Regions from separate parts of the Pedococcus sp. P2_D7 genome, predicted to be linked through region 2. Evidence: predicted binding sites of a transcription regulator. Region 2 holds the regulator's gene; the other holds the start of a gene.
The links. The regulator Rex, encoded in region 2, represses fermentation and respiration genes when NADH is low (regulators of the CRP and FNR family bind a similar motif). The targets are predictions, from matches to a motif close to CTTGTGAANNNNTTCACAAG.
Positions count from the first base shown of each region.

Region 1: edd (phosphogluconate dehydratase) is a predicted target of Rex. The motif match lies at 2,425-2,444, and genes of this name have one in related genera.

Region 1 is NZ_JBFUEH010000003.1:243,737-249,946, forward strand. It holds gene eda (bifunctional 4-hydroxy-2-oxoglutarate aldolase/2-dehydro-3-deoxy-phosphogluconate aldolase) at 1-442, opposite strand, end outside; gene edd (phosphogluconate dehydratase) at 439-2,301, opposite strand; gene AC1DWJ_RS08235 (phosphate-starvation-inducible PsiE family protein) at 2,562-3,065, shown strand; gene pdxH (pyridoxamine 5'-phosphate oxidase) at 3,193-3,873, opposite strand; gene AC1DWJ_RS08245 (hypothetical protein) at 3,931-4,332, shown strand; gene AC1DWJ_RS08250 (oxygenase MpaB family protein) at 4,356-5,243, shown strand; gene AC1DWJ_RS08255 (hypothetical protein) at 5,318-6,019, opposite strand.
Region 2 is NZ_JBFUEH010000002.1:667,938-674,147, reverse strand. It holds gene hemC (hydroxymethylbilane synthase) at 1-596, opposite strand, end outside; gene AC1DWJ_RS06715 (glutamyl-tRNA reductase) at 593-1,903, opposite strand; gene AC1DWJ_RS06710 (redox-sensing transcriptional repressor Rex) at 1,900-2,649, opposite strand; gene AC1DWJ_RS06705 (glutaredoxin family protein) at 2,783-3,064, opposite strand; gene AC1DWJ_RS06700 (RNA polymerase sigma factor) at 3,576-4,301, shown strand; gene AC1DWJ_RS06695 (DUF5667 domain-containing protein) at 4,488-5,654, shown strand; gene AC1DWJ_RS06690 (lysophospholipid acyltransferase family protein) at 5,706-6,210, opposite strand, start outside.

The sequences.
Region 1 (6,210 bases), on a different contig from region 2:
AGAACTTCATCGCCTCGAGACCGGCCTCGGCGAGGGTCAGCATCTCGGTCAGCGTGCCCGCGCCGGCGAGCAGCGGGAGCCCGCTGGCCAGGGCCGCCTCGAGCAGCCGCGGCGGGGAGCCGGGGGTGACCAGGAACTGCGCGCCCGCGTCCTTGACCTGCTGCACCTGCGCGGGCGTCACCACGGTGCCCGCACCGACGACCATGCCCTCGACCTGCGAGGCCACCGCCTCGATCGCGCCGAGCCCCGCCTCGCTGCGGAGCGTGATCTCGATGACCGGTATGCCGCCGCGCACCAGGGCGCGCGCCAGCGGCACCGCCTGCTCGACGGTGTCGACCACGACGACAGGGATCACCGGGGCCAGGGCGAGGACGTCGGCGCCGTCGCGCAGGGCGGGTCGGCTCGCCACCGGGTCGGTGGACGTCACGCTGGTGGTGGTCATCGGGTCTCCTCCTGGGTCAGGAACGGTGCGGCGTCGGCCTTCTCCCACAGCCGTCCGAGGCTGCCGAAGACGTGGGCCCCCTCGTCGGCCCGGCCGACCGCGCCACGCATGGCCGCGAACAGCTCACGGCCGGTGCCGATGCCTTCCTCGCTGACCCGCGGCGAGGGCACGCGCGCCGCGAACTCGTCCTCGTCGACCAGCACGTCGAGGCGCCCGGTCAGCGAGTCGACCCGCACGACGTCGCCGTCCTGGAGCTTCGAGATCGGCCCGGCGTGCACCGACTCGGGCGTGACGTGGATGGCTGCGGGAATCGCGCCCGACGCCCCACTCATGCGGCCGTCGGTGACCAGCGCCACGGCATACCCGCGCTTCTGGAGCACGCCGAGTGAAGGGGTGAGGGCGTGCAGCTCGGGCATGCCGTTGGCCGAGGGTCCCTGCTCGCGGATGACCACGACGACGTCGCGGTCGAGCTCGCGCCGCGAGAACGCCTGGAGGAAGCCGACCTGGTCGGTGAAGACCCGGGCCGGCGCCTCGACGACCCGGTGCTCGGGCGCCACGGCCGACACCTTGATGACCGCGTGGCCCAGGGTGCCGCCGAGGACCCGCAGGCCACCGTCGACGCTGAACGGGTCGTCAGCCGCCCGCAGCACCTCGGGGTCGCCGGACTCCGTTGGGGCCTCGACGAACTCGAGCCGACCGTCGACCAGCACCGGACGCTGGGTGTAGCGCCGCAGCCCGGGCCCGGCGAGGGTCAGGACGTCTTCGTGGACCAGGCGGTTGTCGATGAGGGTGCGCACGAGGAAGGCCGTGCCGCCGGCCGCGTGGAAGTGGTTCACGTCGGCCGGACCGTTGGGGTAGATGCGGGCGACGGACGGGACGACGGTCGACAGGTCGTCGAAGTCCTCCCACCTGAGGTCGATGCCGGCGGCAGCGGCGATCGAGATGAGGTGCATCGTGTGGTTGGTCGAGCCGCCCGTGGCGAGCAGCGCGACGACGCCGTTGACGATCGCCTTCTCGTCGACGACCTGGCCGATGCCGTAGGGCGCGTCGGAGGCGGCGATCTCGGCGACCCGCACGGTGGTCGCCGCCGTCAGGGCGTCACGCACCGGGTCGTCGGGGTGGATGAACGCCGCACCGGGCAGGTGCAGGCCCATGACGTCCATGAGCATCTGGTTGGAGTTGGCGGTGCCGTAGAAGGTGCACGTGCCGGGCGAGTGGTAGGACGCGACCTCGCTCCCGAGCAGCTCGTCGCGCCCGACCTCACCGGCCGCGTAGGCCTTGCGGGTCTCGGCCTTCTCGGCGTTCGAGCGACCCGAGGCCATCGGACCCGCGGGCACGAGGGCGGTCGGCAGGTGGCCGAACGCCAAGGCGCCGGCGACCAGCCCGGGCACGATCTTGTCGCAGACGCCGAGCATGAGGACGCCGTCGAACACGTCGTGGCTGAGCGCGATGGCGGCCGACATCGCGATGACGTCGCGGCTGAAGAGGCTGAGCTCCATGCCGGCCCGGCCTTGGGTGATGCCGTCGCACATGGCGGGCACACCGCCGGCCACGCGGGCGACGGCGCCGACCTCGCGCGCGGTCTGCTTCATGGCTGCGGGGTAGTGCTCGAACGGCGCGTGGGCCGAGAGCATGTCGTTGTAGGACGTGATGATGCCGAGGCTGACGCCGGTGTCGGCGGCCATCACGGTGCGGTCGCTGCCGCCGCACGCGGCGACCGCGTGGGCGAGGTTGGAGCAGCCGAGGTCGGTGCGCGCGGGGCGCAGGCTCAGCTCGGAGGCAGCGCGCGAGATCCGCTGCAGGTATGCCGTGCGGCTGGCCCGGCTGCGGTCGGTCACCCGCGCGGTGACGTCAGCCACGACGGGGTGGAGGGTGGGTCTCGGAGGGGTCGGTGGAACGGCGGTGTGGTCGGCGGGCGCCATGAGGCTCCTCGGATTCGGCGGTCGGGACGGGGACCGCGCGAACGGCGACACTGACGCGCGCGTGTGATTCCGTTCACAAGTGTGAGGCAGGCCACCCGCTGGTCTCAGACCGTCCCGGGATACGGACGGGTAGGCACGCGCGACCCGGCCGCCGCGCACGAGTGACGGATCGGCGCAGGTCAGACAGGATGAGCGCCATGACGGACTGGATCGAGGACACCATCGAGCGGGTGGAGAACGTCGTCTACCTCGCGGTGGCGGTGATCCTGTTCGCGGTCGCAGCCGTCGTGATCGGCAAGACGGCCCTGACGTTCGGCGACCTGGGCAGCGGCACCGTCGTCGAGGTGGCGGCCGACATCCTCGACCTGCTCCTGCTCGTCTTCATCGTGGTGGAGCTGTTGTTCGCGGTGCGCACGACGCTGAACCGGCGCGAGCTGGTGGCCGAGCCGTTCCTCCTCGTGGGCATCATCGCCTCGATCAAGGAGATCGTCGTCCTGTCGGTGAAGGCCCCCGACCTGCTGGGCAAGCCCGAGTTCGCCGACACGCTCCGGCTGATGGGGCTGCTGTCGGGCACGATCATCCTGCTGGCCCTGGCGTCGTGGCTGCTGCGCCGCAAGGAGCGGGAGCCCAGTGAGGGCGCCAACTCCGGTCACGGCGCCGACGAAGAGGTCCAGAAGGGATCCCAGCCCGACCGAGTCTGACCGCCCTCCTCCGGCGTCGCTCATCCATGCAAAAGGCGAGTTAGCGCCGCTCCGAGCGGCGCTAACTCGCCTTTTGCATGAGATGGCGTCGCTGCTCGGGGGTGGCGACTCGGGCCGGCGGGAGAGCTCAGGGCTGGCGGCGGCTCAGGGTCCAGGCGTCGGCGTCGTCGAGCGAGCCCGGCGCGACGCGGCTGAAGACGAGCCGGTCGTGCAGCCGGTTGCGGCGGCCACCCCAGAACTCGACCTCGTCGCAGACCACCCGGTAGCCGCCCCAGAAGTCGGGGACGGGCACGTCGGTGGGGTCGCCGTGGTCGGGGAACTGCGCGGCATACCTCGCGTAGGCGTCCTCGAGCCCCTGTCTCCCCTCGATGGGCTGGGACTGGCGCGAGGCCCACGCGGAGATCCGCGAGGCCCACGGCCGCGAGCCGAAGTAGCCGGCGACCTCCTCGCGGGTCAGCTGCTCCGCCACCCCACGGAAGCGGATCGCCCGGAACATCGCCGGCCAGGTCAGCGCCGCCGCGATGCCGCCGGTCGCGGCGATCTCCAGGCCCTTGGTCGACTCGGTGCCGGTCACGAAGCCCGGGCCGCGGTCGTCGAAGAACCGCATCAGCACGGTGCGGACGTTGGGTCGCCCGGCGGCGTCGACCGTCGCGACCGAGAGCGCGTAGGGCTCGGGCACGTCGGCCTGCACCTGCGCGCGCGCCACGGCGTCGTCGACCCAGAGCCGGGCCTGCTGCCACGGGGTGGGCGCGACCTCGGCCTCGGAGAGGCCTTCGCCGCTGTAGTCGGTGCGCAGGACGTCGCTCATGCTCGAAGACTAGGCGTCCGAGATTAGGGTGAGGGTCGGACCAGTCAGGGAGGCAGCATGCCCAGCAAAGGCAAGGCAGTCGGCAACCTCGTGAAGTGGGGCATCAAGTACGGCCCCCACGTCGTGGTGCTGGCGCAGCAGGCCAAGGAACCGGCGATGAAGGCCGCCCAGACCGCACTCGACCGGCAGAAGGCCCGGCGCCGCGCGATCGAGCACGCGGCGACGGTGCGCGAGGGGACGGTGCTCAAGACGTTCGACCCGCGCGCCGACCACAGCGAGCCGGTCTGGGTGGTGTTCTCCGGCGACGACCCCATCGCCGCGCACCCCACCTCCACGACGCCGATCGCCGAGCTGATCGCGAACAGCGACCTGTCCACCCGGGTGCGCCCGGCCGACCTCCCCACGCCCGCCGCGCGCCTGAAGGAGCTCCCGCGACGCCGGACCAGGCGCTCCCAGTGACCCTGCTGGCGCCCCTCGCGCCGATGGCCGACGGCGCCCGACGCCAGCTAGCGTCGGCCCTGCGGTCACGGGTCGCCGGCACCGACGCCCAGGTCAAGGCCGAGCGCATCTGGGGCGCCGAAGGACCGCGCTGGTTCACGCCGGACGACCCCATCTGGCGGGTGCACGCCGACGCGGCGATGTTCCCGGGCGGCATCCGCGCCCTGCTGCTCCAGTCGCTGCACCCGCTCGCGATGGCGGGGGTCGCGGGGCACTCGGGCTACCAGGGCGACCCGTGGGGACGGCTCCAGCGCACCAGCGAGTTCCTGGCCACCACGACCTTCGGCACCATCGACCACGCGCAGGAGCAGATCGCCCGGGTCCGCTCGATCCACGACCGGGTGCGCGGCAAGGCGGCCGACGGGCGCCCCTACTCCGCCGCCGACCCGCACCTGCTGGCCTGGGTGCACGCGACCGAGGCCGACAGCTTCCTGACGGCCTACCAGCGCTACGCCGTCACGCCGCTGAGCGACGCGGAGGCCGACCGCTACGTCGAGCAGGGCGGCATCGTCGCGGCCGCCCTGGGGGTGGTCGACCCACCCACCACCGTCGCTGCCCTGCGCGCGACCATCGAGGGCTACCGACCCGAGCTCGAGTCGACCGCCGCGGCGCGCGAGGCGGCGCGCTTCCTGCTCGTCCACCCGCCGCTGCCGCTGGCTGCCAGGCCCGGGTATGCCGCGCTGGCAGCGGGCGCCGTGGCGATGCTCCCGCGGTGGGCGCGTCAGCCGCTGCGGCTGCCGTGGCTCCCGGTGACGGAACGGCTGGTCGGCCGGCCGCTGGGCGGGGTAGCCACCTCGACCGTGCGGTGGGCGATGGCCGACGCGACCGACGAGCGACGTCGGGTCGCCGAACGGCGCGGCAGCTCGGTCTGACCCTCGCGAGAGACCACACAGGTAGGCCGCGTGGCTGAGTCAGCCACGCGGCAAACCTTGCGGTTCAACGGGTTTCAGGCGAGCCGACTGCGCTGCAGGAGTCGGAGACCCACGAGCGCGAAGGGCGAGAACCCGACGAGCACGCAGACGGCAGCCACCAGGGGGCTGGTCGCCCCGAACACCATCAGGCCCGCCACCCCGGTGACGATGAGGCCAAGGGTCCACCAGCCGAGGACGCCCGCGCGGGCCAGGCCGGCCAGCAGCAGCAGAGGGCCGAGCAGGCTCAGCGGCTCGGTGCCGTCCCAGAAGGGCAGCAGCGACCCGGTCTTGAAGCCGCGGAACACCTCGACCGCCTGCTCCGAGCTGAGGTGCGTGCCGGCGGAGGCGTTCCACCAGTCGCTCAGCACCATCCCGGAGACGTTCGCGAAGCCGATGGCGGTGGCGAGTGCCCCGACGACGGCGAGGCGCATGCCGCGTGCTCCACGCACCAGGCTCGGTCCGGCGAGGATGCCGAGCGCGATGACGAGGTTGCCGTAGTGCAGGAAGAGCGCCGAGATCTGGGTCATGGTGGTGTCCCGCGTGAGCGAGGAGATGTAGTCGGCGTCGGCCATGCTCTCCTGCGGCGGCGAGGTGAACATGCCGCCGGCCCAGAGCAGGGGTCCGGCGACGAGGGCGATCCCGCCGGCGATGGCCATGGCCCGGCTGGGCACCCGGCGCTGCGCGCCGAGGTCGGCCTGGCTGGTGGTGGACGAAGTGCGTGTCGTCGTGCTGGTCATGTCGTGTCCTTTGGTGAGGTGGCCGGTCGGCCGTCGCCGTCTCTCGGCGTTGCCCCAACCCTCGGGGCCGGGCACCTCATTGCAGATCCGTCGAGGGGCACCGACCTGTCCTCCCCCGTGAGGCGGAGGAAATCCGGCGGCCGGTCCCCCTCAAGTGGGATACGCGTGCTGGGCGAGCGCCTTACTGTTTT
Region 2 (6,210 bases):
CCCGGGGCCGGCAGCATCTGGAGCGGGTCGATGGCCTCGGCCACGTCGTCGAGCCGGCCGAGCCGGGCCAGGCCGGCGCGCGCGAGCACGACCCCGTCGAGGGCGCCGTCCCTGACCAGGGCGATGCGGGTGTCGACGTTGCCACGGATGTCCTTGACGGACAGTCCGAGACCGAGGGCCGCGAGCTGGGCGACCCGGCGCGGCGAACCGGTGCCGACCACGGCACCCTCGCCGAGCTCACCCAGCGTGCGTCCGCCGGACGACACCAGGACGTCACGCGGGTCCTCGCGGACCGGGACGGCCGCGACGACGAGCCCGGGCTCGGGCGTGGTGGGCAGGTCCTTGAGGGAGTGCACGGCGAAGTCGACCTCGCCGGCAAGCAGGGCGCGACGCAACGCCGCGGCGAAGACGCCGGTGCCACCGATCGAGGCCAGCGAGGCGGTCGAGGTGTCCCCCTCGGTGACGATCTCCACGAGCTCGACGGTGTGTCCCCGGGCGCGCAGCAGGTCGGCCACCCAGGTCGACTGGGTGGTCGCGAGCGCGCTGCGGCGGGTGCCCAGGCGCAGGCTCAGCGGGGTGGCGGCGGGTGCGCTCACGGCATACCTCCCCGCTCGGGCGGCGGGACGGACGCGGTGGCAGCCTCGCCGGGGCGCAGGTCGAAGAGCTCGCGCAGGGCCTCGGCGTAGTCGGCGCCCTGGCCGCCCACGGCCCGCTCCTTCACCCTGATGGTGGGGGTGTGCAGCAGCTTCTCGACGATGCGGTGCACCGCGAGCTGCACCTCGGCGCGGGCCACCTCGTCGAGGTCGGGCAGCCGCTGGTCGAGGCGGGTCAGCTCGCCCGCGACGACCTCCGCGGCGTGCGAGCGCAGCGCGGCGACGGTCGGCGCGACGCTCTCCGCGGCGCGCGAGGTGAGGTATGCCGCGACCTCACCGATGACGAGGTCGGCCACCTCGCTCACCTGCGGCGGCGTCTGCCCGCCGGACAGCTCCTCCCCCAGCGCGGCCAGCCCGGCGAGGGTGACCCCGCTCAGCGAGGCGACCTCGGGAGCCACGTCGTGGGGCAGGGCGAGGTCGATGTAGGCCTGCGGGCGACCGGCCCGGGCCACCTGGGCGTCGCCTGCGTTCGCGAGGTCGACCACCACACCGGTCGAACCGGTGCAGGAGATCACGACGTCGGCGCCGGCGAGGGCGGCGGACAGGTCGTCGAGCGGGCGGGCGGTGCCGCCGGTGCGCTCAGCCAGCCGGAGTGCCTTGGCGAGGGTGCGGTTGACGATGGTGAGACCCGCGGCGCCACGACGCAGCACGGTGGTCGCGGCCAGCGAGCTCATGCCGCCGGCCCCGACGACGAGCACCCTGAGGCCGGCCAGCGGGCCCAGCTCGCGCTCGGCCCGGGCCAGCCCGGCCTCGACGAGCGAGACGCTGACCGCGTCGATGCCGGTCTCGGTGTGGGCCCGCTTGCCGACCCGGAGGGCCTGCTGGAACAGGGTGTTGAGGGCCGGCCCGGCGTGCCCGGACTTCTGCGACTCGCGCAGGGCCGTGCGCATCTGGCCGAGGATCTGGGCCTCGCCCACCGCCATCGAGTCCAGCCCGCAGGCGACCGTGAAGGCGTGCGCGATCGCGCGGTCCTCGTAGTGGACGTAGAGGTGCTCGCGCAGCTCGTCACGGCCGACCCCGGTGACCTCGGTCAGCGCGTCGGCGATGTCGGTGACCGCCCCGTGGAAGGTCATCGACTCGGCGTAGACCTCGGTGCGGTTGCACGTGGACACGACGATCGCCTCGGTGAGGTTGTCGCGACCGGTCAGGCTGGCGGACAGGGCCCGCCGGCCGGCGGCGTCGAGGGTCATGGCCTCGAGGAGCGGCAGGGGCGCCGTGTGGTGGGACAGGCCCAGGATCACGAGGCTCATCGACGCACCACCCGGGTCGTCTCGAGGCCCACGGACTCGCGGCCCACGGGCTCGAGGTTCACGGGCTCGCGCGCGACGGCGTCGAGCGCACCCTCGGCGGCGAGCGCCTTGCGCTGCTCGTGGAAGGCCAGGATCTGGAGCTCGGTCGACAGGTCGACCTTGCGGACGTCGACGTCGTCGGGCACCACCAGCACGCACGGGGCGAAGTTGAGGATCGAGCGCACTCCGGCGGCCACCAGCTGGTCGCAGACCCCCTGGGCGGAGGCGGCGGGCGTGGCGATGACGCCGATGGCCAGGCCCTGCTCGGCGACCAGCTCGTCGAGCACGGACATCGGCTGCACGGTGATGCCGGCGATCTCCTGGCCGAGCAGACCGGCGTCCTGGTCGAGGAGGGCCACCACCCGGAATCCCCGCGTGGCGAACCCGCTGTAGGCCGCGAGCGCGTGGCCGAGGTTTCCCATGCCGATGATGGCGACCGGCCAGTCCTGGGTGAGGCCGAGCTCACGGGAGATCTGGTAGGCGAGGTGGTCGACCTCGTAGCCGACACCCCGCACGCCGTAGGAGCCGAGGTGGGACAGGTCCTTGCGGAGCTTTGCGCTGCGGACGCCCGCGGCGGAGGCCAGCTCCTCGGAGGACACCGACGTGATCCCGCGTTCCGCCAGGCCGGTCAGGGCGCGGAGGTACTCGGGTAGCCGTGCGACCGTGGCGTCGGGAATACCCCGACGGGCGCTCGGGTCGGCAGACACAGTCTTTTCCGGCTCCTTCTCATCACTGGCAGTCCGCGCCTGGCTGGGGCGGACGGGAGCCTCTGCAGATTACGCTTTTGTGAACGGATGCACAAAGTCACAAGCAGGCGTCTCGCCGAGCACGTGAGCCGCGTCACGTCGAGCGCGTGAGGGCGGCCCGGAGCCGCGTTTCGTCGACCCGCCAGTAGTCGTGCTGGCGGCCGTCGACGAAGGTGACCGGGATCTGCTCCCAGTACTGCTCCCTGAGCGCCGGCTCGTCCTCGATCGACCGCTCCACCCAGCCGACCCCGACATCGGCGGCCACCCGGGCGATGACGGCGCGGGCCGCGTCGCACAGGTGGCAGCCCGGCTTGCTCACCAGCGTGATGCGCGCCGGTGGTGGCGTCGCAGCGGTGGGAGGCGGCAGGTCGGACACATCCCGAGGGTATGCCGCGTGGCCCAGGCCCTGGGCCTTCGCGGGGCTTCGCGGGGTCAGCGGGCTCGGGCCAGTGGGCCCGGGTCGCCCTCGGGGCGCTATGCCGTGCCCCACGCTGAGGGGCAGGGACGCCGACCAGGGACGCCGACGCTGGCACCCGGCGAGATGGTGCACCGCACCAGGCCCGCGCGCGGCACCTGCACCTGCACCTGCACCTGCCCCACGCTCGGGGGCATTGCATAGCGTCGTCACATCGACCCACGCCCAGGGACTTCCGGAGGCGACACCGCGGCATACCCCTGTTTGCGTGGGGACGGGGCCGATGGCCTGCTCTGCGACGCGCTGGCGGTGGAGTGTGGCGCAGGTCTCCTGACAATCCGACAGATATCGGGGAAACTGTCTCGGTCAGGAGGCCCCCATCCGGATCCGTGCACGTCGCAGCGCCGCGAGTCGTCTCGCGGTGCTCCGTCCTGCCCGAAGCGTTCCGGTCTGGGCAACGAGCGCCCCGGCGATGGGTTACGCGGGGGCCGGCAACCACGGGATGGGCCCGGCGACCGCGGACTTCCTCGACACCTTGCGGGTGCTGCTCACCCTCGCGGGCGACGCGGGCACGTTGTCGGGGGGCGGGTCCGGCCAGGGAGGGGCCGCGGCCAGCGCGGGCTTCGGGCCGGGCGAGGCCCCCCAGGACTTCGAGCGCATCCCGGCCCTGGTCGAGCTCGCGCAGCGCGGTGACAGCGAGGCGTTCGGCCTGCTCTACGAGCGGTACGTCGACGTCGTCTTCCGCTACGTCTACGTGCGCGTGGGGGGCCGGCAGCTCGCCGAGGACATCACCTCCGAGACCTTCCTGCGCGCCCTGCGCCGGATGGACTCCTTCTCCTGGCAGGGACGCGACATCGCGGCGTGGTTCATCACCATCGCCCGCAACCTGATCACGGACAACGCCAAGTCGGCGCGGTTCCGCATGGAGGTCTCGACCGCCGACATGCTCGACGCCGACCCGCGCGTCGAGGCTGCTCCCGATCACGAGGTGCTCGACCGGCTCCGCAACGAGCGGCTGCTCCAGGCGGTGAAGGGCCTCAAGCCCGAGCAGGCCGAGTGCGTGGTGCTGCGGTTCCTCCAGGGACTCACCCTCGCCGAGACGGCCAAGGTGCTCGGCAAGTCAGAGGGTGCGGTCAAGCAGCTCCAGCTGCGCGCCGTGCGGGCCCTCCACCGGGAGCTGGCCGATGTCGACATCTGAGGTGGTCGCGGTGCGCGCGGGGTGGTTCGGGTCTCCCCCGGACTCCAGCGAGTTTCGAGACGTGTCGACGCGTAACTTCCCGGGCCGCCACTCGTTCTCAGCGCGAAGGACCGTCATCGACACGACCGCCCGGATCACCTCGATCCGCGCACAGGTCGCAGCAGGGCTGGGGAGGGAGGTGCCGGCATGCCAGTTCTGAACCGCTCGGCAGACCGTTTCCAGCGCGCCCTGGACGGCGAGCCCATCACCGACGCGAGCCTCGCCGAGCTCGTCGAGACCAGCCGCCACCTCGTGGGGCTGACCTCGGCCGTGCCCGCCGCCGACGCGGCGTTCGTGGCCACCTTGCGCGAGCGACTGATGGCCGAGGCCGCCCGGATGCCGGCCCCGAGCCCCGTTGCCGCGAAGGCCGCCGCTGCGCGCCGGGCCGCGTCGCGCACCACCCCGGTCGTCGTCGTGGTCGGTCGCGGGCTGCCCAGGCTGCTGGCCGGCGCCGCCGCGTCGGCTCTCCTGGTCGGCGGGGTCGTGGGCGTCGCCTCGCGCAGCGCCGTGCCGGGTCAGGCGCTCTACCCCGTCAAGGGCTGGCTCGACGGGGTCGCGGTGCGGCTCGCCGACAACGACCTCGAGCGCGGCCAGACCTACCTCTCGCAGGCACAGGACCACGTCTCCGACGCCCGCACGCTCGCCGAGGGCAGCAGGGACATCGGCGACATCGACACCGCCCTCACCGCCGCGACCGACTCGGTGCGCAAGGGCCGTCAGGCGCTCGACACCTCCTACGCCACCACCGGCAACCCCCCGGCCCTGTTGGCGATGCGTGACTTCACGGCGCGCACCCTCCCCCAGCTCGAGGCCCTGCGCACCGAGGTGCCACCCGAGTCGCTGCCACAGCTGGCCGCACTCGAGGCCCTGCTCCGCGAGACCGAGCAGAGCACGTCCCGCCGGATCGCCGTGTGCGGGAGCGCCTGCAGCGGGTTCGCCTCCTCCCCTCTCGGGCCGTCGTCGCTGCCCGGGTCCGCGACCACGGCGCCCTCGGGCTCGCCGACTTCGGCCGCCTCGGGGGGTGTCACCGTCCCCGACACGGCGGTGACCGTGCCGGGCGGCGTGCCCGTGCCCGGCGGACCCGGCACGTCCGGGCCGATCCTCGGGGGAGGCGGTGGCGGTTCGAGCGTCGGCACGACCGGCGCCAGCGTCGGCCTGCCGACGTTGAGCGTCTCGGTGCCGGTCGTCCCGTCCGTGACGGCCACGGTGCCGCTCCCGACGGTGAGCCTGGGCACCGGCAGCGTGAGCGCCACCGTGCCCAGCAGCACGCTCGGCCCGGTCACGCTGCCCGGCGTGACCGTCACCCTGCCCTGACGGCCAGCCCAGCCGGCCCTGACCTGACGTGACCGGTCAGTCCGGGTCAGGTCAGAAGAAGACGGAACGCCGCTGCATCAACAGCGAGTAGAGCGTCTGCTGGATCGTCTCGCGCACCTGGTCGGTGAGGTCGAAGACCAGCATCGGGTCGTCCGCGGCGTTGGGCCCGAGGTCGGCCGTCTCCACCGGTGACCCGAACTCGATGATCCACTTGCTGGGCAACGGGATCAGGCCGAGCGGTCCGAGCAACGGCCAGGTCGGGGTGATCGGGGCGTAGGGAGCCCCCAGGAGCCGCGCGACCGTCTTCATGTTGCCGATGATCGGGTAGATCTCCTCGGCGCCGACGATCGAGCACGGGATGATCGGCGCACCGGTGCGCAGGGCCGCCGAGACGAACCCGCCCCGCCCGAACCGCTGGAGCTTGTAGCGCTCACTGAACGGCTTGCCCACGCCCTTGAAGCCCTCCGGCCACACGCCGCACAGCTCACCGCTCGACAGCAGCCGCTCGGCGTCGGGGTTGGCGGCCAGGGTCGAGCCGGACTTGCGGGCGACCTGC